Regions from separate parts of the Parabacteroides sp. B2-S-102 genome, predicted to be linked through region 4. Evidence: riboswitches for the same ligand, from Rfam matches in the RefSeq annotation. Region 4 holds a riboswitch; each other region holds the start of a gene.
The links. A riboswitch is a leader RNA that binds a small molecule or an ion and turns the genes downstream of it on or off. The one in region 4 is predicted to bind cobalamin.
Positions count from the first base shown of each region.

Region 1 (8,832 bases), on a different contig from region 4:
CTTATCCGGAGCAGTGACGAATACACCGGGATTGGGCGCTGCTCAACAGGCTTATTCAGATATGACGGGGATCTCGGATGAAACGATCGCTTTAGGATATGCGGTTGCCTATCCGTTAGGTGTGATCGGCATTATCTTGTCGATGATTTTTATCCGTTATGTTTTCCGTATCTCTTTTGCGAAGGAGACGGAACAATTGGAAGAAGAGACGGATACGGAATCGGGAGGAGAGGCTGTACCTATCTCTTTGGTGGTGAAGAATCCGGCGATTTTTGGTCGTAGCGTAAGTGAGCTATCTAAATTGTTGGAACACCGTGAATTTGTTATTTCCCGTATTTTACGTAACGATACGAATCGGATAGAGATCGTGGCGGGGAACACGGTATTGAATGGGGATGATAAGATTTTTGTTATTACCGCAGAGCATGACGTGGAGGCGATAAAGACTTTTATCGGTCAAGAAATACAGATGGATCGTAAGCAATGGATTCCGGCGGAAAGCCAGTTTATCAGCCGGCGTATTTTGGTTACCCGGTCTGAAATCAACGGTAAGCAATTAGGGGCTTTGCAGTTACGCCGTTTACATGGAATTAACGTGACTCGGATCAATCGTGCGGGGCTGGAGTTGGTAGCTACTCCTAATCTGGTCTTGCAAATAGGCGACCGGGTGACAGTGGTCGGTAGTGAATTGGCGGTGGAGAAAGTTGCCGAGACGCTGGGTAATTCAATGAAACGCTTGAATGAACCTAATTTGGTGACTATTTTTGTTGGTATAGTTTTGGGTATTATCGTGGGAAGTCTTCCTATTAGTTTTCCGGGTATTCCTCAACCGGTGAAATTAGGATTAGCGGGAGGTCCGTTGATCGTTGCGATATTGATAAGCCGGTTCGGTTATCGTTATAAATTGGTTACTTATACCACGCAAAGTTCTAATTTACTATTGAGGGAATTAGGAATCACGTTGTTTCTCGCCTGCGTGGGATTGAGTGCGGGTGAAGGTTTTGTCGATACGATAGTCAATAAGGGTGGTGTAGCTTGGATCGGTTATGGTTTTATAATAACGTTATTGCCTCTACTGATTATCGGTTGTGTGGGAAGGTATTTTTATAAACTGAATTATTTTACGTTGATGGGATTGATTGCGGGAAGTACGACCGATCCTCCTGCGTTAGCCTATTCCAATATGGCGGCAGGAAATGATGCGCCGGCGGTTGGATATGCGACGGTTTATCCATTGACCATGTTTTTGCGTGTGTTGACCGCACAGTTAATGATATTATTCTTTTATACATAGAATAAATATTTTGTTGTTAGTAATGTTTAGAAAAGTGTAAACTCCCTAGCCTTCCGCCGAAGTGATTCGCCGGGGGGCTTTTTTGTTGCTAATCAAAAAGTAAACATGTATCTTTGCGGCCAATCAAGGTGTAGATGTTATCGATTCCGATAATAATCAGTAAAAGGGAATCCGGTGCGAGTCCGGAGCTGTACCCGTAGCTGTAAGTCCTTGGAGCCCCGGCAAATCTTGTTGCCACTGCCTATCGGATAGGCGGGAAGGTAGCCGACAGAGGGTGGACGAGCCAGAAAACCTGCCATGATTTTGTTATGCGACGTTTCGGGTGAAGACGTTGGTAAATCTAAATGTTGCTATGCGAGATTTATATCTTATAAGATGCCTATGCGTTTTTAGCGCATGGTTATTCTCTTTGGGTGTCGCTTACGGTCAACAGATCGATACGACGGCCTATCACGAGCTTTCCGGGGTGGAAGTGGTGGAGAAGGTACGTCCGTCGGTCACCCGTGAAGGTACGCCTTTGCAAATTATGGACCGGGCGGGAATCGATCGCTTGGGAGTACAAGACCTATCCGAGGCCGTGAAACGCTTCTCGGGAGTTACGGTACAGGATTATGGGGGGATCGGAGGATTGAAAACGGTCTCGGTACGTAGCTTGGGGGCGAAGCATACCGCCGTCAGTTACGATGGGGTGACGATTACGGACGCGCAAAGCGGGCAAGTCGATATCAGCCGTTTCTCGTTGGATAATGTGGAGATGGTTTCCTTGTCAATCGGGCAGTCGGATGACATTTTCCAAACGGCAAGGGTGTATGCTTCGGCAGGCGCCTTGAATATACAAACCGGAAAGCCCACGTTTAAAGACAAATCGTTTCATACTTATCTTAAGGTTAAGGGAGGTTCCTTCGGGCTTTTTAATCCTGTGCTGCATTATGATCAAAAATTAGGAAAGCGTTGGAGCGCATCCTTACATGGTGATTTCGTGCGTGCGGATGGACAATATCCCTATACATTAATTAATGGGGAATTGGAAACGAGAGAGAAGCGAAGAAATAGCGATATCCATTCTTTCCATTTGGAAGGTAATCTATTCGGCGATTTTGGAAGGGGAGGCGAACTTTCCTTTAAGGCGTACTATTTTGATTCGGAGCGGGGGCTTCCCGGTTCTGTTAATTTATATAACAAGAACACTTCTGAACGATTATGGGATAATAACTTTTTCGTGCAATCGGGGTATAAGAATGTTCTTAATGAGAAATTTACGCTACGGGCCATGGCTAAGTATAATTATGCTTTTACTCGTTATTTAGATATAAATGATAAATATGCTGCGGGCGAACAAGTCGATTTGAATACACAGAATGAGTATTATGGCTCTGTAGGTTTGCTGTATACTCCTATAAAGTATGTATCGGCGACGTTGACTACGGATTTAACTCGCTCTATGCTGGACAATAATTTTGTGAACGGCCCTAATCCAAAGCGAATGGCCTCTCAATCAGTACTAGCGGTGCAATATAAGAACAGTCGATTCACGGCTACCGCTAGTTTATTGGGAACATATATCACTGATAAAGTGGAGCAAGGGGAAAAACCGGATGATAAGAGGCGTTTATCCCCGGCTGTAAGTTTGTCTTGGCGGCCATTCTCGGAAAGTACTTTGCGGATACGTGCCTCTTACAAAGATATATTCCGGGTTCCTACATTTACGGACTTGTATTACCTCCGTATGGGAAATACAAATTTGAAACCGGAAGAAACTTCCCAATATAATGTAGGGGTAACATGGAGTTCTTCCTGTGGGGATTGGCTGCGGCATTTCAGTATTTCGGCGGATGGATATTATAATACGGTGAAAGATAAGATCGTGGCTTTACCTACCATGTATGTTTGGAAGATGATGAATATGGGCGAAGTGGATATTAAAGGGGTAGATGTAAATTTATCTACACAATTCCGATTGCCCTTACGAATGAGCTTGCTTTTGGCTTCCACTTATTCTTTTCAATACGCGGTTGATGTGACAGATCCGGAAGCTAAGAATTATAAGGATCAGATTCCTTATACACCTCGTCATTCTGGCACGGTTTCCGTAACCTTGGAAAATCCATGGGTAAATGTCTCTTATATACTGACTGCGGTTGGTGATCGTTATGCATTGCCGCAAAATATAGATCGGAACAGGATTGATTCTTATATAGAACAGAGTATTTCTATAAATCGAGATTTTCGTTTTCGATATTTCGGTTTGCGTTTGCAAGGTGAATTGTTAAATCTTGCGAACGTGAATTATGATGTTATTCAGTATTATCCCATGCCGGGCCGTTCTTGGCGTTTAAGTATTTGTTTATCCTATTAGTAAACTATAAAAGTAAAGTAATGAAAAAGAAGAATTTAGTTTGTGTCTCTGCCTTGTGTGCATTGATGTCTTTCTCGTTTGTCAGCTGTGATGATGACAATGAGCCTTCACTGAACATACCAAATGTATCTGTAACTAATGTCAGTTTTACGGATGAGAATCCGGAAGCTTTAAAAGTTAGCGGAACCTTAAATTGGACAGCTCCGTCTTCTGTTGACAATGTAACAAAGTACGTGATTTATGGTTCCTCTGATGGAACCGCTAAAGATATGAAAATTGCGGAGGTAGAAGTTGGAACACATTCATATGCTATTACGGATGTCGTAAATATAGGCTATTTATTAGTTATAGCCGCAAATGCGGAAGGTGAGTCTTCTGTTTATGCTTCCGTAAGAGTTATTGATTTTGTGAAGGATAGTTCTTTCATGGCTTTATATTTCTTGAATTCGGGCAATATGGGAAATAACAACTCTTCTTTATATATGTACGACATAGAAAAGGATGAGGTTGTCCCCGATTATTTCTTGGCTCAAAATGGCAGGGGGCTGGGAGATACGGCACAGGATATGATCGTGTATGGCGATAAGATGTATATCGCGGTATATGGAGAGTCTACGATAGAAGTGACAGATCTGAAGGCAAAATCCATTAAGCAAGTCAAGACAGAGGGGCAGCCCCGTTATATGGTATCAGAGGGTGGAAAAGTCTATATTAGCTATTATAATGGATATGTCGCTCGTTTGGATACCGCATCCTTGGAGGTTGAGGCGAAAGTAAAGGTCGGACGGAATCCGGAACAATTGGCGGTATCTTCTAATAAATTGTTTGTCTCAAACTCCGGAGGTATGGATTACAGTACCGAGGTTGGGTATGATAAAACGGTATCAGTGGTTGATCTGTCTACTTTTACAGAGATAAAGAAGTTGGATGTAGTATTGAATCCCACACGGATACAGGCGGATGAGCAAGGAAATGTATATGTGGTTTCTATGGGTAACTATGCGGATATACCCAATACGGTACAAAAGATAAATACGGAGACTTATGAGGTTACTTCCCTTACGAATTGTCCAAACGCAACGGAGATGGCCTATGAGGATGGCAAGCTATTTCTGTTCTATGCGCAATGGGGAATGTCTAGCCCTGCATTTTTAACATTTGATACAAAGAGCCAATCTGCGGGAACGAGCTTTATTACAGATGGAACCTCAATACAATCCCCTTATTCAATCAGTGCCGTGGGTGGAAATGTCTATGTCGCAGAGTCTGATTATAAGAATAATGGCGATATCTATTGTTTCGGAGGTGACGGTAAATTGTTCAAGAAGTTTGAGGCCGGTTTAAATCCCATGAAAGTAGTCCTCGCTCAAAAAGATAATATCTAATGCGATTACTGATTCTCTTAGGGTTCGCTTTCTGGATGGTGGCATGTACGCCATCCGGAAAGCAAACTTCTTCCAAGGAAGCTCTTTCCTCTGATAGTATTCAATATGCCCAAGGTTTCACGGTTCAGCGCTTTGATACCTATATAATGGTGGAAGTTCGTGATCCGTGGGATAGCACCCGTCTGCTTCAACGCTATTTATTGGTAGACCGGACAAAGTCGGTTCCCGGCGGATTACCCAAAGGGACGATCGTGAAGGTCCCGGTAAAAGATATTGTGATTTATACTTCTGTCCATGCGGCTATTATTGATCAACTGCACGAAACCGATAAGGTTATAGGCGTTTGTGAGCCTCGTTATATGGATACTCCTGCCATACAAGAGGGTATACAGGCCGGAAGAATCGCTGATTTAGGTGAGGCTACCTCTCCGAATATAGAGAAAATGATAGAGATCGGCGCGGAACTCGTGATAGCTTCCCCATTCCAGAACAGTAGTTATGGGCCTGTCGAGAAGATAGGGATACCCATTATCGAAGGAGCCGACTATATGGAGGCATTTCCTTTGGGGCGTACGGAGTGGATTCGCTTTTATGGTTTGCTATTCGGAAAGGAAGAGATGGCCGATTCTATATTTAAAGAAACAGAGCAAGCCTATTTGTCTCTAAAGGACTTAACCGCAAATATAGATAATCGTCCTACTGTTTTGTCGGAGAAAAAGTTCGGCTCTTCGTGGTATGTACCATCCGGAGATAGTTATATGGCTCATCTTATCGAGGACGCCGGAGCTGATTATATGTTTAAGGATTTACCGGGTGCCGGAAGTACCCCCTTAGCGTTTGAGACCGTGTTTGATAAAGCGATCCATGCGGATATTTGGCTTGTTAAATATAATCAGTCTTCTGAGATGACCTATAACGATTTACGCTCCGAATATACTCCTTACGAGAATTTCGACGCTTTTAAAAAAAAACGGATTTATACCTGTAATACAGGTGCAGTTCCTTATTACGAGGAATTCCCTATACATCCGGAATATTTATTGAAAGATTTAATCTGGATTTTCCATCCGGAGCTAGTATTCGGGTATTCTCCCCGTTATTTTAGAGAAATGCCCTGATTGTCTTAAAGGTTTCATATCTTTGTTGAAATGTCGTTTCTAGACAAATAAAGGTATTAGACTATGAAGATAAAAAAGGTATATGCTGATGCTTTAACTACATTAGCGAAGGGAACAGATGCCGGGATTTACAGGTTGAATCCCAAACGAGTTGAAATCGTGAGTCGTGAGCAAGATGTAAAACGTGTTCTTGCTGAATGTGAGAAGACTGGTAAATCTGTAACCTTTAAAGCTGGGGGGACCTCTTTATCCGGCCAGACTATTACAGATTCTGTATTGATGGAAATCAGTCCTGACTATGGAAAGGTTAAGATTTCAGGAGATGGGAGTTTGGCTAAATTCCCTTGTGGTATAACTGGAGAAGAGGCGAACCGCTGGTTGAAACCTTATGGCCGTAAGCTAGGGCCTAGCCCTGCCTCCATCAAATCCGCACGTATCGGCGGGATCGTAGCGAATAACTCGAGTGGTTCTAGCTATGGTATTATCCATAACTCCTATAATACGGTCCGGGATATGGAGATTATCTTTGCGGATGGAGCCTTTTTGGATACTTCTTCGTTAGCGAGTCGCAGGGATTTCATGCAAACGCATATAGGCTTATTGGAGAAGTTGATGAATTTCCGTTTGGAGATCTTGTTGAATCCGGACATGGAAGACCGGATTCTATCTAAATATGAGTTGAAGAATACATGCGGTTATGGAATGAACTCTTTCTTGGATTATACCGATCCATACGATATACTCATGCATTTAATGGTTGGCTCGGAAGGAACCTTAGGGTTTATTTCTTCGGTTACTTTCGAGACAGTCCCCGATGAGGCTTTAAAAGCTTCCGCCTTGATTTATTTCCCCTCTTTGATGGAGGCGTGCAGAGCCATAGCCCCGTTACGCCAATGCAAAGTGTCCGCCGCCGAGTTGATGGATAGAAACGCCTTACATGCGGTAGAGGATGAACCGGGGATGCCGGAGATATTACATTCTTTACCCGAGGATGCGGTAGCGTTGCTGATCGACACGTCTTCTAATTCGGAAGAAGAACTTCAAATCCAATTCCGGGATATAGAGGAGCGGCTAGCAGATATACAGACCTTATATCCGGTATCATTTACGACCGATCCGAAGCTTTACGCTACTTATTGGCGGGTACGAAACGGTTTATTTACTTCCGCTGCGGGAAGACGGCCACGGGGTACGGTATCTATTATTGAAGATATCGCTTTCCGGGAAGAGGTTTTAGGAGAGGCTTTGGAACAAGTGCGTGGGGTCTTGTCGGATTATGGATACGGAAATGCGGTGATGTGGGGACATTTATTGGATGGAAACGTTCATTTCACGATTTTTCCGGATATAAACGCACAGGAAGGTATCGATCATTACGCTTCTTTTATGCGTAGCCTTGTAGATGTGGTACTTTACTACGACGGTAGCTTGAAAGCGGAGCATGGCACGGGACGAAATATGGCTCCATTTGTTAAAGATGAATGGGGTGAGGAGATTTATGAGTTGATGTGGAAGATCAAAAGGCTCTTTGACCCGGAAAATATATTAAATCCGGGTGTCCTTTTAAATCGGGACCCGGATGTGTTTATAAAGAACTTAAAGCAAATACCGTTGGCGAATGAGCTGATCGATAAATGCATCGAGTGTGGTTTTTGTGAGATACAATGTCCGTCAAGGCATGTGACATTGACACCCCGGCAACGTATCGTGATCTATAGGGAATTATCGGCTTTGGCGGAACAGGGGGAAACAAACTCTAAGCGATATAAAGAACTCAAGAAAGCCTTTAACTATAAAGGTAACGCTACCTGCGCTACCGATGGCCTATGTGCTACGGCATGTCCGGTTGGCATTAATACCGGTTTATTGATCAAAGAGTTACGGTGGAAAGAGAATGGTGTCTTGGCGAATGCTATCGCTTCGGGCATCGCCGGGAATATGGGAACCGTAACGGGTATGCTTCGTCCTTTGCTTAAGCTGCCCCATGTGCTTTCAAAGCTGGTGGGGTATAACGCATTCGAGAGATTTGCCTCTTTCTTGTTTAGGGCTTCCGCTCATAAATTCCCGCTTTGGACTCGGCATACACCTTCTGGCGCGTCAAAGTTCAAGGAACTGACGGGTGTAGAGAATGGGATGGAAATGGTTTATTTCCCGTCTTGTATTACCCGTACGATGGGAGCTTCAGCTGATTATGAAGATGTGGATTTTGTAAGTGTAACGGAACAAATAATCGCTTTATTGACAAGAGCGGACTTTACGATTCGTTATCCTGAGAATCTAAGTAAGCTTTGTTGCGGCATGGCTTTTAGCAGTAAAGGGTTCCGGAAGCAAGCGGCGCAGAAGGCGGAGGAATTGAATGAGGCTCTTTTGCGGGCGAGCGATAACGGTCGCTTGCCTATTTTGTGTGACATGAGCCCTTGCTTGCTGCATATGAGGGAAACCTTGGATAAACGTTTACGATTATATGAACCTGTGGAGTTTATCTATGACTTTATGCGTGATCGTCTGAACTTTACTAAGTTGCCGGTTACGGTAGCGGTACACTCTACTTGTAGTACAACGAAGATGGGAGTACAAGACAAGCTGGTGGAACTGGCGGGCTTATGCGCGAACCGGGTGGTCTCTCCCTCTCAAGTTACTTGTTGCGGTTGGGCGGGCGATCGTGGTTTCTTCTATCCG
Region 1 covers NZ_JAMOKM010000013.1:38,998-47,829, forward strand. Annotated here, with positions in the region: gene NBH07_RS15580 (putative transporter) at 1-1,294, shown strand, start outside; cobalamin riboswitch at 1,404-1,608, shown strand; gene NBH07_RS15585 (TonB-dependent receptor plug domain-containing protein) at 1,647-3,650, shown strand; gene NBH07_RS15590 (DUF5074 domain-containing protein) at 3,671-5,035, shown strand; gene NBH07_RS15595 (ABC transporter substrate-binding protein) at 5,035-6,153, shown strand; gene NBH07_RS15600 (FAD-binding and (Fe-S)-binding domain-containing protein) at 6,217-8,832, shown strand, end outside.
Region 1: another riboswitch for cobalamin. It lies ahead of NBH07_RS15585 (TonB-dependent receptor plug domain-containing protein); the one in region 4 lies ahead of NBH07_RS20930 (Ig-like domain-containing protein).

Region 2 (5,480 bases), on a different contig from region 4:
ACCCCGCTTTTTCCGCTATGTACCTGCGCCCCGCCCAGCTCTTCCTTATCGATCACCTCGTGAGTCACCGCCTTTACGACATCCGGCCCCGTGATAAACATATGACTTTGCTCTTTGACCATAAAAATAAAATCGGTCAAAGCCGGGGAATAACAAGCGCCCCCCGCACAAGGCCCCAAAATAGCCGATAATTGGGGAACGACTCCCGAGGCCATCGTATTTTGGTAAAAGATAGAAGCATAACCAGCCAAGCTATTCACCCCTTCTTGAATCCGGGCACCCCCCGAGTCATTCAAGGCGATGATCGGCGCTCCGTTCTTTAAGGCTAATTGTTGCACTTTCACGATCTTAGCGGCATTCGTGGCACTCAAGGTCCCACCGTATGCGGTAAAATCATAAGCGTAAACAAATACCAAACGACCATCGATCTTTCCATAACCACTTACCATTCCATCACCGGGAATCTTATTCTTATCCATCCCGAAGTTTGTACACCGATGCACCACGAATTTATCCAGCTCATTGAAAGTCCCTTTATCCAACAGCATCTCGATTCGTTCACGGGCGGTCATACGCCCGCAAGCATGTTGTTTCTCAATGCGATTCAATCCTCCTCCCAACGAGGCCTCTTTATTCAAAGCCTCAAAATCTTTATATAATTGCTCGTTATTCATATGAATCATCTTTTAATAGGTCTAAAGTCATAAGCACTTGATTGTTATCAACGGAATCTCCCTCGGATACCAATATATCTTTTACCACGCATGCTGAGCTTACCTTATAGTTACTCTGCATCTTCATCGCCTCAAGTACGACCACGGTATCCCCCGTTTCCAAGCGATCTCCTTTCCGCACAGGTATTTTCACGACTTTACCCGGCATCGGGGCGACAATCTTGTCATCTTGCTTCTCTTCCGCACTTTTACGCATACGCAAATATTTCTTTTGGGTATCTACGATATCCACATGATAGGAACGGTAGAACATATTCACGTCATAACTCCGATGATCTTCTCCGGAGATGATCTCCGCGTTAAATGAGTTCCCATCGTGCAAGACAGAACAACTGCCGTTCTCCGTCATCACGATATCCACATCATACGGCTTCCCGTCGATAGAAAGCCGGACTTTATTCCCTTCTTTACTGACCAATGTCACATCGGCCACACGATTTCCGATATGTATTTCCATAACCAATACCCGTTAAATCCGTAAGACACCTTTTTGTAAACCAAACTCCCGCCAACGGCTGATAGGACGTGTATCCACCAATTGGGTAGAAGTATTTTCCTCTAAATTCATCAAATAATCCATATAAGCGGCGATCATGGCGATATTCTCGATTTCCTCGTTATTACCGTTAGACCGTTGTAGCATCCGGGCATTCTTAGCGATAAATAATGTATTATATTCCCCTTTCACGAAATCAGGATTATGCATGATACGTTTCAAATAACTGAGGTTCGTCTTTAAGCCCGTGATTTTATATTCATATAGAACCCGGCGCATACGCTCGATCGCATACGCACGTGTCGTTGCCCATACGATTAATTTACCGATCATAGGGTCATAATAGACCGGAATCTCATACCCTTCATATACATAGCTATCGATACGTACCCCGATACCATTCGGTTCCGTTAATTGCCGGATAATACCCGGGGAAGGCATGAAATTATTTTCCGTATCCTCCGCACAGATCCGGCACTCGATGGCATGTCCTCGTTGGAAAAGATCTTCTTGACGAAGATGCAAAACCTCATTATTGGCGATACGGATTTGTTCCTTTACCAAATCCACCCCTACCACTTCTTCCGTGATAGGATGCTCTACTTGTAGCCGGGTATTCATTTCCAAAAAATAAAAATGGCGGTCCTTATCTACAAGGAACTCTATCGTTCCCGCTCCGGAATAATGAACCGCTTTAGCCGCAGCCACAGCCTTTTCCCCCATTTCTTTACGTAAGTCCGCTGTTAGGAATGGAGACGGGCTTTCCTCTACTATTTTCTGGTTACGACGTTGAACCGAACATTCCCGGTCAAATAGATGAATGACATTACCATGGTTATCTCCCAATATCTGGAATTCTATATGATGCGGCTCCTCTACGAATTTCTCTATATATACCGTATCATCACCAAATGAGGACAACGATTCTGAACGAGCCGTATGATAAGCCTCGACAACCTCGCCCTTCTCATGTATCAGGCGCATCCCTTTTCCTCCACCTCCCATAGAAGCTTTCAGCATAACAGGGAAACCAATTTCTTCGCAAACCCGAAGCGCTTCTTCCGCACTTTGCAACGGTTGCTCCGTACCAGGAACCACAGGAACCTCTGCGGCGATCATGCGTTTGCGTGCGGCGATCTTATCTCCCATCGCTTCCATCGTCTCCGCTGACGGACCGATAAATATCAATCCTTCTTGCTTACAACGGCGTGCGAAGTCCGCGTTCTCCGACAAGAAACCATAACCGGGATGTATCGCATCGGCATGGTGCCGTTTCGCCGCAGCGATCAGATTGTCTATATTCAAATAACTTTCCTTGGAAGCCGCCGGGCCTATCAAGGCTGCCTCATCCGCATACATTACATGCCGAGCGGTACGATCGGTCTCCGAATATACGGCAACAGTGCGAATCCCCATCTCCTTACATGAGCGCATCACACGGATAGCGATCTCACCTCGATTCGCAACAAGCACTTTACGGATCATGTCGCCACGAGGACATAAATTCTCCATAAATCATTAACTATTGATTCTTATTCTTTTCGTACTGCTTTCCTAATCCCTCGAGCAAAAACAGCCTTTAATGAATGGCAGGTCTTCTGACTGACTCCCATCTTGAGGCCTTCCCGGTCGCTAGAACCAGTGGCGATAGTGTTGTTTCAAGATGTTCTTCGGAGCTTCACAGCAGCGGGACTGTCCGGGATTCACACCCGATTCCCTTTTAATCCACATACCCGAATGGTATATGCGGAACCGATTCGGGGGCAAAGATAGTATTTTTTATTTAACTATCCACTTCAGCCAGGCCGGAATATACGGAATACACGGATCCCAAGTAAAATTCCGTACAATAAGCTCACAAGAGAAGCTTATGCATAAAGCATTAAAAATCAACATTAAAAAAACAGGATAATCTTTCTGCGAAAACACATACATGTTTTTGAAAAAAGTCGTACGTGTTTTCTGGAAAGGTCGTACGTGTTTTCCTGAATCCTTCCACCGAAAACAATAGCGCATGCTAAAATTTACAAGAAGCTCCACTTAAATGAGATGTTAAATGAAAAAGCCTTACTTTTTGTAGAGTCAACAGGCAAGTACAGTTTTTATACATTTCGTTTGTTCGTGTTCTCAGCTATTTTGTGTAACTTTGCGTATGCTTGAAGGCATATCAATTTGAAGCTGCCTATTCTTGCTTGCGTTACCTTGTCGTAATAATTGGCTCAAATAAAGAATAAGACTCTACAATGAGATGAATTGAACACATGAAAACTGAATATCAAAAATGTATGGATGAGGAGCCTTTCGACGGCTCATCGCCCGAAATAACGGAAATGACTGTCCGTAACAAAAGGCTACTACACCAACTCAGAGAAACGGATTATGCCGACAATGAGGCAAAGCAGCGCATCTATCGGCAGATGTTCGGAAGTATCGGCAAGGATGTTTACATCGACATAGACTTCCGATGCGAGTATGGGAAAAACATCTATTTCGGGAACAAGGTGATCGTGAACATGAACTGCACGTTCCTCGATAATAACAATATCATTATCGGTAACAACGTGATGATAGCCCCCGATGTAAAAATATATACCGCTACTCATTCCGTTCACCTTGCGGAAAGGATGCCGGAAAGGACATGTCCCGGAGCGTCCATCTGCGACACAATTGCCCGACCCGTCCTTATAGAAGATGGTGTATGGATAGGAGGCGGCTCTACAATCCTTCCGGGTGTGACCATCGGTAAAAACTCTGTCATCGGAGCAGGCAGTGTTGTCGTGAAACATATTCCTGCCAATTCCATAGCTGTCGGCAATCCTTGCCGTGTAATTAAAAATATCGAAGATAATGATTAAAAACCTCATTTTTGATTTTGGCAAGGTCCTTGTAAATCACGATTTGCAACCCTTGCTTGAACGACATTTCGGGGATGATGAAGTGTCGCTAATCGGTTTTCACAAGATTCTATCAGATCCGGAATTTATAAACATGTGCGACCGTGGAATAATCCCGTTTGAGAAAATGATTGACGGAGCGATAAAAAGGTATCCTGAATATAGCGATGCCTTCACGTTTTTCAAGGATAATTATCTTGAAGAGATAACAGGAGAGATTGAAGGTATGCGTGTACTTCTAAAAAAATTAAAGCAATCCGGATTCAAACTATATGGGTTGACGAACTGGAGCGACACAATTTACCGGGTCATGGAGAAATTCGACATATTCCAGTTGCTTGACGGTGTGGTAATATCGTGTGAGGAACACTTCATCAAGCCTGAAAAGGAAATTTATCTTCGCCTTTGTGACAAATATGGCCTTAAACCGTCGGAATGTTTGTTTACGGATGACAGAATGGTGAATGTGTTGGGTGCAAAGGCGATTGGAATGGAAGCCGTATTGTTTACAACAACCAAAAAGTATATTTTTGAAATAGAGCGAATTTTCGGGATCAAAATTGAACAATAATAGCTACAGCCAGTGATGGTGATCGCGCTCAATGGAAAGATTGTACGCTACCAAAAGCAAATAGGCTTACAGGGCTACAAGGGATTGCCCTTCGGTACGTATGTCATCCGGATAAATGAGAAAACATTCAAGATCCAACTCTCCAAATAACCGCAAGGCGGGTATGCTTCACGCACCCGCCTTTCACATTTGCATATCTCCCGTTTTTTTACGAATATTGCATATCGGTAATCAACAAATAAGATAAACAGGAATATGGGTATCGGGAAATGGATAGGTGGCGTCTTGGGATTTATGGCGTTCGGACCGCTAGGCGCTCTAGCCGGCATTATATTAGGCTCTTTCTTCGAGGAAGGGGCAAATATGACGGGGCAGTCTTTCGGTGGCGGCACCAATTACGATGATGAATATACACGAAGAGACCCATACGCCGGGGAACGTAACAGTTTCCTTTTCTCCATGTTGGTTATGGCATCCTATATCATCCGTGCCGACGGGAAGATCATGCATAGCGAGATGGAATACGTCCGTCAATTCCTTCGGAGAAACTTCGGCGAGATCGCCGTAAGCCAAGGTGAGGAGATATTGCTAAAGCTTTTCGACCAAGCTAAACGCATGGATCAGGAGAACAACATGGGATTCAAGAATACCATCTGGGAATGCGGAACCCAGATCGCATACAACCTAAGTTATGAGGAGCGGCTGCAATTGCTCGCGTTCCTCGCCGAGATCGCTAAGAGTGACGGGAATGTGTGCGCGGCCGAGATCAATGCCTTGAAAGAGGT
Region 2 covers NZ_JAMOKM010000013.1:31,612-37,091, reverse strand. Annotated here, with positions in the region: gene NBH07_RS15575 (acyl-CoA carboxylase subunit beta) at 1-674, opposite strand, end outside; gene NBH07_RS15570 (acyl-CoA carboxylase biotin carboxyl carrier protein subunit) at 667-1,191, opposite strand; gene accC (acetyl-CoA carboxylase biotin carboxylase subunit) at 1,204-2,715, opposite strand; cobalamin riboswitch at 2,802-3,002, opposite strand; gene NBH07_RS15560 (sugar O-acetyltransferase) at 3,492-4,085, shown strand; gene NBH07_RS15555 (HAD family hydrolase) at 4,078-4,695, shown strand; gene NBH07_RS15550 (hypothetical protein) at 4,708-4,845, shown strand; gene NBH07_RS15545 (TerB family tellurite resistance protein) at 4,951-5,480, shown strand, end outside.
Region 2: another riboswitch for cobalamin. It lies ahead of accC (acetyl-CoA carboxylase biotin carboxylase subunit); the one in region 4 lies ahead of NBH07_RS20930 (Ig-like domain-containing protein).

Region 3 (8,832 bases), on a different contig from region 4:
AAGATATCGGGAATTAACGAGTCTCATCCAATCCAATATTCAAGAGGTGCTTATATTATAGTAGTGGTAAAAGATAATGATCGGATGAGCAAGACGATCGTTGTTAAATAAATAATGTATTAACAAATTAAACATTGATGAGCATGAAAAAGCTTTATCTTTTTCTCGCATTAATCTTAATGGCGGGAAGTATCAGCGCACAGCGTATGGTACAAGGTGTGTTACGTTCGGATTTACCGGCGGAAAAACAGAAAGCGGCTTTGATGTCCGCAAGGAGTAACCGTACTTTTTCTTTTGACAGTATTGATTTCTGGGTAGGTGATGGTGAAAACCGTGCGGCTATAGTTTTGACTTGGCATGACACTGATAAAACCGTACCCGATAATATGGTATGGGGATATCGATGGTCTGCTGATGTAGATACCATTTCTGGATTGAGCCTATTTGAGTCTGTGATGAAAGCTGATCCCCGTTTGGTTGGATTGGTTCAATATACAGGTTCAATGGGTTATACGATTAATGGCATTGGATACTGTGAACCAAGAGCGACTTCAATGCAAATATCTTTTCAGTTAGACAGCGCTAAAGCTCATGTTAGTTATACTTATCCAGATAATGCGGCAACACTTGCAAGAACTGCTATAAACCAAGGAAAATCATCAGGTGTTATTTATCATCCATTTGGTTCAAATGGAACAAGTTATCCTGCTTATGATTATGACTATTGGGTGGCTACGGCTACGGCAACTAACCACTGGTTCGCTGGTTGGTATTCCGGTTATTGGAGTTATTTCGTTCGTGATTCCTATACTCAAGATTTCTCTTATTCCGGATACGGGGCATCAAGCCGAAAAGTCCAGAATGGTACTTGGGATGCTTGGAGCTGGAATAGTTTTATGGGAACGACATCGGGAACAGAACCGGGTGATAATTTAGTAGCGGCAACTCCTATCATTTGGCTTAATAAGAAAGCTATTTCTTTGAGTGGAAGTGGAACCTATCAATTAGTTGCGTCTGTACAATCTGCTTATGCTTCTTTAACGGGTGCGGTATGGTCTTCTAAGAATACTGCTGTTGCGACAGTTGATCAAACGGGTAAAGTTACGGCTGTAGCTCCGGGTACAACTGAAATCAAATTAATTACAGCTAATGGTAAATATAACACGTACTGTAAAGTAACCGTAACCGGTACAGCCACGAAATCAGCGGCCGCAACCGCAAACATCTCTTATTCCGACAATACCTTGCATGTAAAAGATCTAGCCGGTTATACCGGTTACATCACGAACACCGCAGGTTCTGTAGTATCTACTTATGCGATCACCTCTTCTGATGACGTGAAAACAGTAAACTTGAATAAAGGTGTTTATGGCTTTACAGCGGTAAAAGGTACAGAGAAAGTCTCTGTTAAGTTTGTCGTGAAGTAAATCATCTCTTGATTTCGCTAGAGCGCTCTCTCTTACTCATGAGAGTACTCTAGCGTTACAGATTCCGTGAAAGATGTATGATCTTACGGCGATAAGATTATACATCTTACAACGGTAAGATCATACATCTTATAATGGTAAGATCATATATCTTTTTATCGGACTACAAGCTAGCTTCTTTTGGGTTAATTTGCGTTCCTTGCGACGATCCCGGAGTATATCACCATAATACCATGCCATTGTTTTTTCATTGAAAGCTTCACGTGTAGCTGTACTGTGTTCCCTGTATTATAATGTATGTAGTTGCTGATTTTTTTATTTCTTTACAAGAAAATTTTCTTTTCATATGATCGAATATAAAAGCTACGATTATACAAGAACCATCCCTGTGGATGATTATATCTTACGTTATCGGGATGAGCGGCGTTTCATGGCCTATTGCCGGGAGTGTCGTAGGTATGGAAACAGTTGGAGTTGTCCGCCTTTTAATGATTCGGAGGACTATTTATCCGGGTTTCGGAATCTATTGATTGTTTGTACGCGGATTACTCCTGTCGTATTGGATGTACCGGATGCGGTGGAAGCGGGGCAAGAGTTGATGCACCGGGAAAGGAGCCGATTGGATAAACGTCTTCTTGCGTTGGAGGAGGAATATAATGGGCGGGCGTTTTATGCCGGTAGTTGTATCCTTTGCCCTTGGGAAGAGTGTGCACGTAGATCTGGTAAGGCTTGCCGCTACCCCTCGCGGATTCGTCGTTCCCTTGAAGCCTGTGGGTTCGATCTGGGACGTACTACCTCGGAGTTGTTCGGTATAGAGATGAAGTGGTCCGAGAATCGGAATTTGCCGGAATATTTACTTCTGGTTAGTGGATTCTTATCTGATAGGGAAACCCCGATTTGGTAAGTTAACTTACTTCGTCGATGGAGTTAACTTACTTCGTCGATGGAGTTAACTTACTTTACCGATGAAGTTAACTCCGTGAAATGGAGGAGTGGTACGGCTAGGCTTTATTTATTCGGTAACCTCCCAGCATTTCCATCCTTTATTGGCGCAGATATATACAATGTACGAGCGTACATTATATATAGGGAATTTCAGTTTGGTATCCTTGGCGTAAGCACGTACTTGCGCCACGTCCTCGGGGCGAGGATCGTTTAGCGCCAGCATGTGTTCGGCCTCTTTCGCCTTGAAATACTTGAATTCCACGATGCGATCGTCTTTGTAATAATCCGTGCCGGGTATGCCGGTCATCTCGAAATCGGAGCGGCCCGCCGAGTTGTTCTGTTCGATGGCGAACGTATAGTAACTACTCAAGTAGCGTGAGCAAAGCTCGAAGAAGGAGCAACGGATGAAGTTCTCGTTGATCTTGTCGAATACCTGCGCCGGGAACTGCCCGAGATACTGCTCGAAGTAGTTTTGTACCAACGGTTCGAAACGGCGGTCTTCCGTGAAGCGTTCGTAGGTGGGTACATAACGGGGAGCGCCACCTTCTATATGGTTCATCTCGTTGTAATAGTCCATGTAGATGCTGCGCATCGTGAGGTTGGGTAACACCATACGGTAATTATTCCTCAGCGTGGTCATGCCCAGATAGAAGAGGCTGACCGGATAGAAGTTCTTATCGAAGAATTTCTTCTTGTTGAACTTACTGGATAGGTCGGCGATGTTGTAAGATAACTCATCATTGATAACCAAAGCATCAAGCATTTCTTTTGCGTTTTCCATGGATAGGGTCAGACGACGGATCCAGCTGATATCGGTACGCAGGTTCTCATCGACCAGTTCAGAGGGGATAAAGCCATTCAGCGCCGCGAAGTTCTTAAAGAAATAAGTCAATATCGTAGAGTTGAACAAAGGCTCGGCTCCCGGACGGAAACGATAACCATCATAATTATTTACGATGAGTTGCCAAAGCTCCTCAAAGGAGTCTTGCCCCATACCATATTTGTCGATGACATACCTTAGGTAAGCGTTGGCCTCCTCATAGGTAAATCCCAGCATATTTAGGAAGCGTGGCTGCAAGGTGAGGATCTCCGCTATATTGTACCCGCTCGTCAGGTCGTCCATCGTTACGGGAAGGACACCCGTGCAGAAACAAGTTCGGATACTGCCTTCGCCAATACCTTTCTTTATTACCTTGAAGAAGGTACGCAGGAAGCTGTCCTTCGTGGTTACTTGCTCATAGAGCGGATCCTTATAGGCGGTTAATAATTGATTGGTGAAATTATCATATTCGTCTATCAATATGTAAACCTTCGGGAGGTCATGCTCACGGGCATACCCCAAGGCCTCTTCCAGCATTTGGGAGGCATTGCCTTTGGTGGTAAACTGGAAGTCTTGGAATAAGTCCCGGTTGTGTGTCACCATGATCTCCACGGGAGAGCAATTCAAGCGGTTGAAATTCCGCTCCAACCCCTCCATGTCATCTGCCATGGCCATAGCGGAGAAATCATAGCGTACGATCATGTAGCGGCTATGTTCCTCCGTCGGGTGTTCCCCGATCCAAGTGCCGCCGAACAATTCCTCGAAACGATCGGCCTTGGTGCGATCGTAGTAACAGGCAAGAGTGGATACGAGTAGGCTTTTCCCGAAACGACGGGGACGCAGGAAGACCGGGGCGTTGTAGTTCTCCAATCCGGGGATAAAGCTCGTTTTATCCACATAATAGAACTTACGCTCCCGTAAATCTATAAAATCCGCTACCGCATAAGGAATCGTTATTCGTTCCATGACATTTCTTTTTTCGTATATTACACAATACTACAAATATATAAAAATTCCTTATGCGATGAGATTTCCTGGACTTATGTTTTCCGGAAAGGGTATTGTTTCTGCCGATGGCGAATAACCCAAATGTAAAAACCAATGAAATAGAGAAACGGTACGGCTAGGCTTATGAGGATCCATAGGATTCTGGAGAAGTGCCCGAGGAAAGTGCCGAAGTGGACAAAGTACATGGAGCGGACAAGCTTCTCGGCGGCCGGTTTGTCTTTCCATAGGTTTGTGGCGACGACCTTTCCGGTGATAGGATGGATGTAGATATGGTTGCTTCCCGTTCTTTCGAAGTCCCCTTCCTGATACATCCGTACGGAGAAGACAGACGTGTTGTCTTTCGGGAAGAAGATCATTGTCGGGGTTCCCTCTTTGAACTCTTCTTGGGCGGTCGCTAAAACGGAATCCAATGATACCCAATCACCTGTGTATTTATCTGTTTTTGGTGCCGGTGCGACTGCTTTTCCTGCGGATATGGATTCAAAGAAAGATTGATATTCTTTCTTGAACCCGAAATAAGAGCCGGTAAAAGCGATGACCAGCAAAAAGAGGGATGTACATATACCTATGATGGAATGCGACTTGAAAAGCTTGGCTCTCAAGCCCATCTTTCGGTTCACGGAGAAGATACGACGCTTGGGTAATAATAGAAAGCCGGAGAGAGTTAGGAAAATCAACAGGAATCCCGATAAGGCGACGATGGTCGCTCCTTGCTTTTTCAATAGCAGGTTCACGTGAAAGTCGTATAACCATTGAAAAACCTTATGCCGGTATCTGTCCACTCCCGTAACTTCCCCTGTATAGGGATTGACATAGATCTGGATACGGCCTTTCTCATCCGGGAATGTAGTACGGAAACTGTAGGCGCAATCCTCGCCTCCGTATAAGACCATATTATTGATCTTAGCTTGTGGATATTCGTGCCTTACGTTCTCTAGCAAAGTTTGCGGCGACACGGTTCGGGAGGCTGGCTTGACAAAAGCGATATCCTTGACAGATAGTTTTTCAAGTTCCGGCTTGTACACGATCGCTGTGCCGGAGAGGCATATTAGGGTTATTATTAGCCCTAATATGAGTCCGGTGTATAAATGTAACTTTACTATGATCTTTCTAATGATCGAATTATGCGACATGTCTTGTGCCTTTTTTAGAAGTTGACCGCTAGCATAACCATCAGCGTCCTGGCCGAGCCGGGGAATAAAAGATAGTTCCCTTGGGATCCGGTATAATATTCTTGGTTGAATACGTTTTTCAAGTTCGCCGAGATCTTGTAGAAACTGCGCTTGTAAGCCACGAAACAGTCAACCAGATGATAGGCGTCCAGATCGATCGTATGTGCCATGTTTCCGTAGGATTTACCTTGGAAGTACCAACCACCGCCGAAAGATAAGCCTTTAACCGGGCCTTTACGGATTAGGTAGGAGGTCCATAGGTTGAACTGGCTTGGTGAGATATTGGCCAGTTGCGTACCTACGGGATAGGTCTCGTCGTTCGTTTTCGTTACCTCGGCATGCGTATATGCGTAATTGAAGGCTACGCTCCAACTGGGAGTGATCTCTCCGTTTACCGAAAACTCTATACCTTTGCTGGTCTGCTTGCCGATCAGTATCTTATATTCCTCGTCTTCTGGGTCTATCGTCGGCAAGTTGGTCTTCGACAAGGTATAGAAGGCTAGGCCGGTGCTCAAGCGATCGTTGAAGAATGATTTCTTGACTCCCGCTTCCCATTGTTTAGAGGTAATCGGGTCGAATGCCTCGCCATCCTTCGTTTGCCCGGATTGAGGGACAAAAGACTGACTGTAGGTAGCATATAGGCTCAAGTCGGGCATGGGCAGATAAACAAGACCCACACGAGGCGAGATGGCAAAGTTGTTTTCATCCGTTTTTTTATCCTTAATATAATTATCTTGTTTATCGTTCACCCAGTCCGCACGGGCACCAAGCAATAACTTCCATTGATCGGAAAAGCTTACTTGGTCTTGTAGATAGATTGCGTAGGTACGTTGGGTGATACGTAAGTCTGTACTCTGTTCCATCTCGAAATCAACTGGTTCTTCGGAATATTCCGGATGAACATAACTAATCGGGGTGTACATATTCCCTTTTACTTTCCTTCGGTTGGTAAGCCATCCGTATTCCAAGCCCGCTATTACTTTATGCTGGATGAAGCCCGTCTTGAAGCTGCCGTTCAATTCCTCCAATACATTGGTATAATTGATTTTTGCGTCCCAATGTGCCAAACGGCGGGTAATCGTGCTGTCCTTCTGAGGGGTTTTCATCTGGAAATACAGACGATCCTCATGCGTGAAATATTGGCGGGCGGAACTTCTGAATGACCAGTTCTGGTTGAAACGGTGGGTCAACTGGAAACCAACGCTATTATTGGTAAACTTGCCATAGGCCCACGGTTCGCCAAGGAATGTCTTGAATCCGTTATCTATCACCTCATTGTTGATATGCAAAACGCCCGGATCCTGTGTCCTTTTATCCCGGAAGATATCGGCATCGATATTAAGGGTGGTCTTGCGTCCTAAGTCAATGTCGATGACTGGGGTGATGTCGTATCGTTTGCTGTTTTGCGGTTTCCTGAATTTGTCGGCATCTTCATACATTCCGTTCAAGCGGTAACGGATGGTCTTTTTGGTGTTCAGCGGGCCGGAAATGTCGATAGAGGCTTGCTTATAGTCGTAACTGCCGTATCTGATCGTAGCGCCATACCGGGGCGTATATAAGGTCGGCTTGGTGATAAAGTTGATGATACCTCCGGGCTCTACCGCTCCATAAAGGACAGATGCCGGGCCTTTGAGTATCTCTATACGCTCGATACTGGATAGCGCGTCGTTCGAGAACTTTAGGTATCGTACCCCGTTCCTGAAATAGTTACGGGAGTTCGTCATGGAGAAACCACGGGAAGAGAAGACCTCGTTGATGTTGGAAGCCTCGCCGGAAGGTCCGCCTTTCACGCCGCCCAGGTTCCTTACGGCCTCGGTCATGGTGGTAGCCTGTTGGTCTTCCAATAATTTCCGGGTCGCTATGCCTACGGTTCCGGGTATTTCCATCACGGGGATATCCATACGGGTAGCCGAATTAGCGATGTCGGAGTTATAACTCTGTGGTTTTGCCCCGACGATATCTACCTCGGGTAATCCTAATAGTTTGTAAGATAACTGAATCTCCATCTCGTAATTTCCTTCTCCCGCGGGAATATCCCGGATCGCCGAGACGGTGTTGTAACTGTTGGTGATTAGTACGTGGTCCTTCGTGTCCTTTAGTGATAAGGAGAAATACCCATCCGTATCTGAAATAACCCGTATATCCGTACCCTTAATGTAAATGACAATGTTTGCCATCGCCTTGTTGTCTTCATCTACGACCGTACCGGATATGACTCTGGAACTTCCCTCGGATGGCCTACTTTGAGCGACCGTCCGGGTGCCACACAAAACAATCCCGCTAACAATTAGCAGGAACAAATAAAAGTGTCTCATAATGTATAAAAATTAATTACGCAGTTTACATCTCTAATGTAATCGTTCCACTAGTTCCCCAAATCCCGGGAGAATCTATTTCTTTTTTTATCTGGCAGGTTTCCTGACTAACCCGGAAAGCGACCTTCCCATCTTTAGAAAAGACAGTGGCATGAAGAAGCTTTCCTCTTTACGGGTTTTACAGTAGCGGGCTCTGTTCCGGAATCTAACCGAAATTCCCTTTTATAGACTTGCAGAATGCAACGTCTATCACCAAGACATCACAAAAGTATAGTATTGATAGGGCTTTTTTTAATGAAATATGTTAAATATATTGAACGTGTTAAACAATTTGGCATATCCTTATGCGATAGTTTTTCCCGGACTAATCTTTATGGAAAAGTTTTTTCACCATTCAATGAACTTTCCTCTTTCCCGGCGCTTTTCCAGTTCCTCTTGTAAATGTCGTTGGCGATCTTTGGCGATGTAACGACGGGCGAAGATGTTCGGGACAGCTACACCGAGTGAGATACAAAGAATGATGAGTGCGGAATTGATCCCGTTGAAGAATGCGTTTGTGACCTCACCGACTACTCCATGCAGGTTTATAAATGCCAGTAATGAGCGATACATGAGTACTCCCGGAATCATAGGAATGACAGATGGAATCGTCAATACGTGATTGGGAACATGGCACCAATGAACCGCTTTTACGGCAAGGAGGCTGACTACGAAGCTTCCCATAAACGAGCCGATCACAGGACCATAACCTAATTCGAAGTTCACAAAGTTACGGGTACATACCGCAATGATACCTCCTACGGCTACCACCCATAATAATCGGCGTTGAATATTGAATATCATGGAGAAGCCTATGGCGGAGATAGCTGCCGCTAATGCATATATGTAGTACGGGTCATGTGGAACCATATTTAATTCACTGAACTTATGATCTATCTCGACATCATTCATGACAAGTACCCGCATGGCGAATGCGATACCGAAAGTCATGGCGGCTACCATCATGACCGTATTGGAGGCCCGGGTGATGCCGACAAGCAAATGATTGTCTAGCATATCATCCACGAAGTTAATCAAGGGTACGCCCGGCACGATAAATAAAGCGCAGGCTAATAATGGATGATAAGGAGTGTCGGATAGCCCGG
Region 3 covers NZ_JAMOKM010000013.1:4,911-13,742, forward strand. Annotated here, with positions in the region: gene NBH07_RS15460 (Ig-like domain-containing protein) at 1-111, shown strand, start outside; gene NBH07_RS15465 (Ig-like domain-containing protein) at 144-1,427, shown strand; gene NBH07_RS15470 (DUF2284 domain-containing protein) at 1,774-2,331, shown strand; gene NBH07_RS15475 (PD-(D/E)XK nuclease domain-containing ATP-binding protein) at 2,440-4,158, opposite strand; gene NBH07_RS15480 (PepSY-associated TM helix domain-containing protein) at 4,233-5,333, opposite strand; gene NBH07_RS15485 (TonB-dependent siderophore receptor) at 5,348-7,687, opposite strand; cobalamin riboswitch at 7,764-7,960, opposite strand; gene NBH07_RS15490 (threonine/serine exporter family protein) at 8,075-8,832, opposite strand, start outside.
Region 3: another riboswitch for cobalamin. It lies ahead of NBH07_RS15485 (TonB-dependent siderophore receptor); the one in region 4 lies ahead of NBH07_RS20930 (Ig-like domain-containing protein).

Region 4 (8,336 bases):
ATGGATATCCATCTTATGACTATGACTATTGGAGTTGTAGCAATGGCATTCATTGGCAAGCCGGTTGGTATTATGGCTATTGGAGTTATTTTGTGAGAAGTAGCCAAACCTCTAATTTTAGCTATTCTGGTTTAGGTGCGACAAGCCGTGTATTGACGGATGGTTGTTGGGATGCGTGGAGCTGGAATGGAAATATGAATACATCAGAAGGAACTCAGCCCGGGGATGTCTTTGTCGCTGCGACAATACCCTCTGGAGGTGGAGGGGATGAACCCGAGATCCCGGTGATACACGTAACATCCATTTCTCTCAATAAGTCTTCTTTGCGTTTACAAGCAGGAGCAAACGCAACCCTTGTAGCTAGTATCTCTCCTGTAAACGCTGATAATAAGCAGGTTATTTGGAGTAGTTCCGATACAGGCATAGCAACCGTAGAAAATGGGGTCGTAACAGGTGTCAAGCCCGGTGTGGTGAAAATAACAGCCCAATCGGTAGATGGCGGATATACCGCTGTTTGCGAGGTAACGATAACGGAAGTTGTTATTCCGGAAATAGATTTCAATGGTCTTGATGCTGTTTTAACTTTTCCGAAAGTAGAGGAAGCCACCTCTTATGAAGTTCGTGTTTATAGAAATGAGGATAGTGGTCATAAAAGAATCGCTACTTATGTAATCGATGCCGAAGGTAATATAATCACAGAATTAAGAGCGGTGAGCTTACAAGGCTCTTCTGGGAAAATTTTGGTTCCATTGAAAAATTTAGACATAGACGGTGTTTATACGATAGAGATACAGGTGCTGAATGGGTTGGATATAATAGATACCTATACAGTAGAAAAAATATCGAATCCAGTAAGTAATGAATATTTATCCGCAAGTGGTAGTCGGGTAATTTATCAAAATGGGACATTGTCTTTGGAGCATTTGGATGGATATCATTTTTATTTAATGACAATGGAAGGAAAAATATTGAGAACCTTTATAACTCGAGTTCCCCACAAACTTTATCCTATATCGCTTCCCTCCGGGAATTATCTGTTGACAGGAGAAAAGGATGGAGACCGGAAGGTCTTTAAATTCCGTATTAATTAATAATTAAATTCATTTACATGAAAAGAACACTTTACTTAAGTATGGTTTGCTTACTATCGGCCTTTTCGGCTGTGGGGCAAACCGGTTTGCGGGGGCTGAATCCGATAGAGAAGCAGAAACTGCAAATGCCTGAACTTCCGGCTTCGCAAAGCCGAGTCACGCTACTACGTTCAAGTGAAAACGTAGATTATACACAGGGAGTCTTTATTTTGAACGAGGACTGGTTTGGTCATAACAACAGTACTATTAATTTTATGACTTCTTCTGGTGATTTTGCTTATAGGATTTTCCAGACAGCAAACCCTGGTAAAGAATTAGGTTGTACATCTCAGTTTGGTACTATTTTTGGAGATAATATGTTTATTACTTCTAAACAGCCAAAGGATGGTGGAGCCAGTATTGAAGGAGGTCGCCTGAATGTGGTGGATGCCAAGACAATGAAAGTGAAAGCTCAATTTACGGATATAGGCGGAGGCGATGGGCGTGCTTTTTTAGGCGTGAATGACTCTGTTGGCTATATTGGCGCTTCAAACGGTATTTTTTTGTTTGATATAAAGAACTTGACGGTTGGAGACCAATTGAAAGGTGCCTCAAATTCCGGGGGACTTTATAATGGTCAAGTAGGAATGATGGTCCGGACAAAAACATATGTGTTTGCGGTTCAGCAAAGTAAAGGCGTTTTAGTGATAGATCCTCTAAAACATGAGATTATCAAATTGATAGAAGGAAGTTTCAGCACTTTGACACAAAGTAAGGATGGCAGTGTTTGGGTAGGTGCTGGATCACGCCTGTTATGTATTGATCCGGAGACTTTGGAAGAAACTTATCTATCATTACCCGATGGCTTGACTATACCGGATTCATGGTATGCTTGGACTGCGGGTGTTCTTTGTGCAAGTACGCAAGAAAATGCTATTTATTGGACAAAGGGAGGTGGTTTTAGCAGTGGTAATGAGATTTATCGTTATGAGATCGGTAATCCTTCTTCTATGGATAAACCGTTTTATACCATTCCGGAGAAGGGACGCGTATTGTATGTGGGTGCCGGTTTACGTGTAAGTCCAGATGACAAATTGTATATTTCCGCTTTTGAGAATTTTGGCTCTATAAACTATTGGCAATATGTTGTAGATGCTAAAACTGGCCGTCAATTAGGGTGTTATCCGCTAGAACCCAGCTATTGGTTCCCTGCCATGCATATCTTCCCTGATAATGAGGCTCCGGTTGTTAAAGATTTTACTTCGATAGAGGCTGGTATTAATGATGCGCCTATAACTGTATCTTTAAAAGATATGGCTACGGATAAAGACAATATAGCTGAAGCTATCTATAAATCCGTTAAATCAGTATCGAATGAGAGTCTGTTATCTGCATCTATTTTAGGTGATAATCTGACTCTAACATTGAAGCCGGATCAAACAGGAGAAGCTACCGTCTCCGTTAATTTCGATTCGAATGGAAAGATTGTCACAAAGGATTTGAAAGTGACGGTGAAAGGAAAAGCAGTTTATTTAGATAAGCATGAGTTATCTCAGAATGTGGGTGAAAAATCCACATTAAAGGTGACTGTTCCCGAAGGTGTTTCTGCCGTATGGACTTCTTCGAACAGCAATGTGGCGAGTGTGGTAAATGGAGAAATAACCGCTGTTGCTCAAGGTTCTGCCAAAATTATCGTGTCAGCAGGTAATGAGAAGGACACTTGTCTTGTAAATGTTTCTCTTTCAGTCCAAAGTTTGACTTTAGATGTCGAGAGTGATACGACCCGTGTACAGCGTGATGGTACACTCCAGTTAAAAGTTAAATTACATCCTGAAGGAGCGGTTCTACCTGAATTGCTTTGGAACTCCTCGAACACAAAGGTCGCTCATGTGAATAATAAGGGATTGGTTACGGCTTTTGCGGATGGACTAGCTGTTATTAAGGTTATGAGTGCAGATTCATCCAAAATGGATAGCTGTGTTATCAAGGTTCTAGCCAATATTCAATCCGTGAGTTTACCGGAATCAATATCCCTAAATACGAATTCGAATGGAAAGCAACATACTTATACATTGAAACCTACGTTTATACCTGCTAAGCCTACAAATACGGTTGTTAGTTGGAAATCTTCGAATGAGGATATTGTCACGGTTTCAGAGAAAGGCTTAATTACGGCTATTAAAGCAGGTGAAGCTACCATTACGGTGACTACGGAGGATGGATCGAAAACTGCGGAATGTAAAGTGAATTGTGTACAATGGCCGGATGCGGTTAAATTGGATTTGACATTTGTTTCTATGAAACCGGGTAACACGCAGCAATTGACGATAACGACAACACCAGATTCGATAGGTGCCGTACCAATGAAGTATGTTTCTGATACGCCGGATGTTGTTACGGTTGATAAGAATGGTGTATTGACCGCAAAAAAATATGGTGAGGCAATCATTACGGTGTCTCCGTTAAGTGGTGCGGATGTAAAAGCGACTTGTAAAGTTGCGGTTGAGATTCCTGTAACGAGCATCCAATTGGATAAAGATACGATTTGCCAGAAACCGAACACTTTCGCTCAATTGACCGCAACTATTAATCCGGGGGATGCTACATTCCAAGAACTGACATGGAAGTCTACCAGTATGAGCCCCGTGCGCGTGTCTAGCGATGGCAAGGTTTCTTTCGTTCGTCCGGGTAAATCAAATGTCGTCGTTACTTCAAAATACGGAGGAATAACCGATACTTGCGTAATAATCGTTGATTCAATCCATGTGGAATCTTTTGAATTAAAACAGCATGAGATGACAATCGATATCTCGAAGTCTGGTCGCTTAGAATGGATTTATGCGCCTGATGACGCATCTCAGACAATGCCCGATATAACGGCCGCTGATGAAGATATATTATATATTTATTATGATGGACGTATTCGTGGAGAAAAGGCGGGCTCTACTTGGGTCTATGCGAATATGGAAAATGGCAAGTTTGTCGATTCTTGTTTAGTCCATGTCGTATGTGATATAGATACTGTAACGTTGAATAAGAATCAAGCTACGATAGAACTAGGTCGTACGATAACGTTAACTCCGACAGTTAAAGTAAAACCAACCGTAGAGAATCCGGAAGAAGTGGATCAAACAGTTTATTGGAAAAGTGATAATAAGGAGATCGCTACCGTTGTGGACGGTGTAGTGACCGCTATTTCAGGAGGTTCTACTCGCATTTGGGTATATACGAATTACGGAGATATTCCTGCCTATTGTGATGTCACGGTAGTTCCGGTTACGGAGGCTCCTTCCTCTTCAGTTACAGGGGTTTCTTTAAATGCTTCTTCTTTGTCTTTAGATAAGGGCGAGACGGCTGTTTTAGCTGCGATTGTCACTCCTTCAAATGCGGAAAATAAATCCGTGTCATGGAGTAGCTCGGATATTACTGTTGCTTCTGTAGCCGACGATGGTACGGTTACCGCCGGAATTGCCGGTGTCGTTACGATAACCGTAACAACGGATGACGGTGGTTATACGGCCACTTGCGAGGTTACGGTAACCGACCCAGACTTGGATAAACCTGTGGTTGAGGCCGCTGATTCCACGGCTACGCTGACCTTCCCGAAAGTGCCAGAGGCTACCTTCTATGAGGTCTCCGTATACAAATATGTGAATGAGGTTCCCGTATTGTTTGGTGTTTACACGATGGATGCGGACGGGAATATCCTCACCAGCTTGCGAAGCGATCTGCGTTTAGGTACTCCGGATAAGATCGCTATATCCTTGCGGGATTTGGATGAAGATTCTGATTATATCGTGAAAATTACGGCTGTTAAAGAGAAAGACGGAAAGAAAGAGGTGGTAGGCACATTCTATAGTGAACCGTTCTCTACCTCTTCCGGGACGGTCAGCAATGAGACGATAGGTGCGGGTGAGGCCCGTATCTATTATTACGCCGGCTATCTGCATTTGAATAATCTGGAAGGCTATCGTTGCTATATCGTAGGATTCAACGGTACGGTATTGGATGCTTTTGAGGTGACCGATTTGAATGAGAGCCGTTTGATGAGTTTTTCCAAAGGATCTTATATCATCACTGCCATCAATGGCAATGATCGGATAACGAGGAAGTTCGTAATCAAGTAATATCGAAACAAGGTGAAGGAGAGTCAAAAGGCTCTCCTTCCTATCGTTATAACAATGTGATATGAATGACATTTTAAATTAATTAGCTTATGAGAAAATTTTGTTGTTTATTTCTATCTTAGTACCCCGTTATTGAGCAATTTTAAGCATGAAAAGATTCATAGTTCCCGCATTGCCGGACGAAACCTCTGAGGAAGAGGATGTTTACGAGCTAACGCATATCGATCACTTGTTTATAAGAGACCGGATCGAGATTCCGGGATTCAGTAATTACGAGACGTTAAAATGTGACTTTCATACCCATACGGTATTCTCCGACGGCTTGGTATGGCCCGATGCCCGGATATATGAGGCTTGGCAGGAGGGATTGGATGCGATAGCGATTACTGACCATATCGAGCACCGGATCAACAAGGTTATTTTGAAAGGAGATTTAAACGAATCTTACAAAATCGCTAAAAAAGCCGCTGACGACATGGACTTTATCGTGATTCCCGGAGCGGAAATAACACGTTCCAAGCCCTTGGGACACCTAAACGCCTTGTTTGTACAAGATGTCAATCTTATGGAGAAAGAAAATCCTGTGGAATCTATTGCCGAGGCAAAAAGGCAAGGGGCATTTATTGTGTGGAATCATCCCGGCTGGCCGAATCATAAGGCCACTTTATATCCCATACATGAAAAACTGATTCAAGAGAACATGATCGATGGTATAGAAGTCATGTCTTACAAGGACTTTTACCCGATTGCATTAGAATGGTGTTCCGGTTTTAAGAAAGCGTTTATGGCAAGTAGCGACGCTCATTGTGTTCTTTCCGGGATATACAGGAAAGGACTACGTCCCCTGACGCTGGTATTCTCGGAAGAAAGAAGTGAGAAAAGGATACGGGAGGCATTGTTCGCCGGTCGTACGGCCGCGTTATTCGATGGGAAAATCGCGGGAGAAGAAAAATACTTGGCCCCATTGGTCAAGGCCTGTATCCGGGTTAAGCGAATGAGGAATACGTGTTTGGAGGTAACCAATATATCTGATATTCCTTTCATTATATATTGCGAAAACAATTTATACCTGCTCCCGGAAAGAAAAACGATTATAATGATGAATCCTAAGGAAAATAGTTGGATAATGAAAAACTGTTTTATCGGCAGGAATAAGAACCTATCGATTTATTTCGATGATTTTTCGGTATGAGTCAATTTTCATCCAGCTCAGAGACCGGGCCCTAATGCGGCATATTACGTCTCTACAACTAGATATAAATTTCTCGGAAGGGCTAAACTTTTCGATCCGTAATTTCTCTAGTGCTTCCGACAATCCTCTGGCGGTAGCACGCTCATCGATCTCCCCTGTTTTCATCCGAACTGATCATGTGGGTATCTATATTAAATCGGATTACTATTGATAGTAACCGCATTTTTTATGGATAGTAGTCGGTATTTCCCTCGTCCTTATTTTTTAATTTATACAATATGCAGTATAGTCAAAAAAAAGCATTTAATAATATTGTGTATATTTTGAATTGTTTTTTATAAATTTGCTGCCGTATTGGTTCGCCTACTTTATTCAGGGTACGGCGATTAAAAGGGAATCAGGTGAGAAACCTGGACAGTCCCGCTGCTGTAAGCTCCAAAAAAGCTTTAGACATCAACTCATTGCCACTGTTTCCGGAAGGAACGGGAAGGAAGTTCTAAAGTGGAGTAAGTCAGAAGACCTGCCAATGCCGGATAACCGCCGCGATTTTACGCTACCGGGGTTTAGCGTAGGATTCAAAAAGGGGAAATATACGAAGTGAATATTGCTTTACATGAAGGATTGATCGGGTGAATCGTGACTTAGTACCTCCCGGACTATGGAAATATTCATGATTATTTGATCTTTCTTTTATATTCCCTCTTGATCGTTTTTTGGAGTTTTACATTTAATATAAAAGCTTATGAGAAAAATTCTATCTCTTTTCTTTGTAATGGCTTTGTGTGTAGTAGGTCTTTCGGCGCAAGGATTGGTTCAAGGGCAACCACATCCCTCGGCTCCGAATGTGCTGGCGAAAACAAAGTCCCAGTTAAGGGCTGACGCCAGCTTTTCTTTTGACGACATCCAGTTTTGGGTAGGAAGCGGCAGCAAGAGAGCCGCTTTAGTGATCGAATGGCATGATGGGAATCGACCGGATGCTATGGTTTGGGGATATCGCTGGGATGGCGAGGCTACCGGACACGATATGATCGTGGCGATAGCGAAGGCCGATCAGAAACTTCTTTTATTAACCCAATATACGGGTTGGATGGGTTATACGATCGATGGTATTGGATATGGGGATAATCTGGACGTCCGATATGATTTGGATGTGGCCAAGAATGAACCGAATAATGCTTTCAAATTTGAACCTCCCATTACGAATCCTTTGTTGGGGCAGACTGGTTTTCCTGAAAATCCGGCGGGGGACGTAGCGGCGGCTATTCGACAAGGCGTACAAACCGGGGTTATCTATCACCCGATAAATGCGGAAAGATATGGATATCCATCTTATGACTATGACCATTGGAGTTGTAGCAATGGCATTCATTGGCAAGCCGGTTGGTATTATGGTTATTGGAGTTATTTTGTGAGAAGTAGTCAAACCTCGAATTTTAGTTATTCAGGTTTAGGTGCTACAAGCCGTGTATTGACGGATGGTTGTTGGGATGCGTGGAGTTGGAATGGAAATATGAATACATCAGAAGGAACTCAGCCCGGAGATGTCTTTGTCGCAGCGACAATACCCTCTGGAGGTGGAGGGGATGAACCCGAGATCCCGGTGATACACGTAACATCCATTTCTCTCAATAAGTCTTCTTTGCGTTTACAAGCAGGAGCAAATGCAATCCTTGCAGCTAGTATCTCTCCTGTAAACGCTGATAATAAGCAGGTTACTTGGAGTAGTTCCGATACAGGTATAGCAACGGTAGAAGATGGGGTCGTAACAGGTGCCAAGCCCGGTGTGGTGAAAATAACAGCCCGATCGGTAGATGGCGGATATACCGCTGTTTGCGAGGTGACGGTAACGGAGACGGTTACTCCTGAGATCGATTTTGAAGGGACCGGGGCGGTTATCTCATTCCCTAAAGTGGAGGAAGCCACCTCCTATGAGGTTCGTGTCTACAG
Region 4 covers NZ_JAMOKM010000027.1:47,133-55,468, forward strand. Annotated here, with positions in the region: gene NBH07_RS20915 (Ig-like domain-containing protein) at 1-1,091, shown strand, start outside; gene NBH07_RS20920 (DUF5074 domain-containing protein) at 1,109-5,197, shown strand; gene NBH07_RS20925 (PHP domain-containing protein) at 5,346-6,389, shown strand; cobalamin riboswitch at 6,728-6,931, shown strand; gene NBH07_RS20930 (Ig-like domain-containing protein) at 7,132-8,336, shown strand, end outside.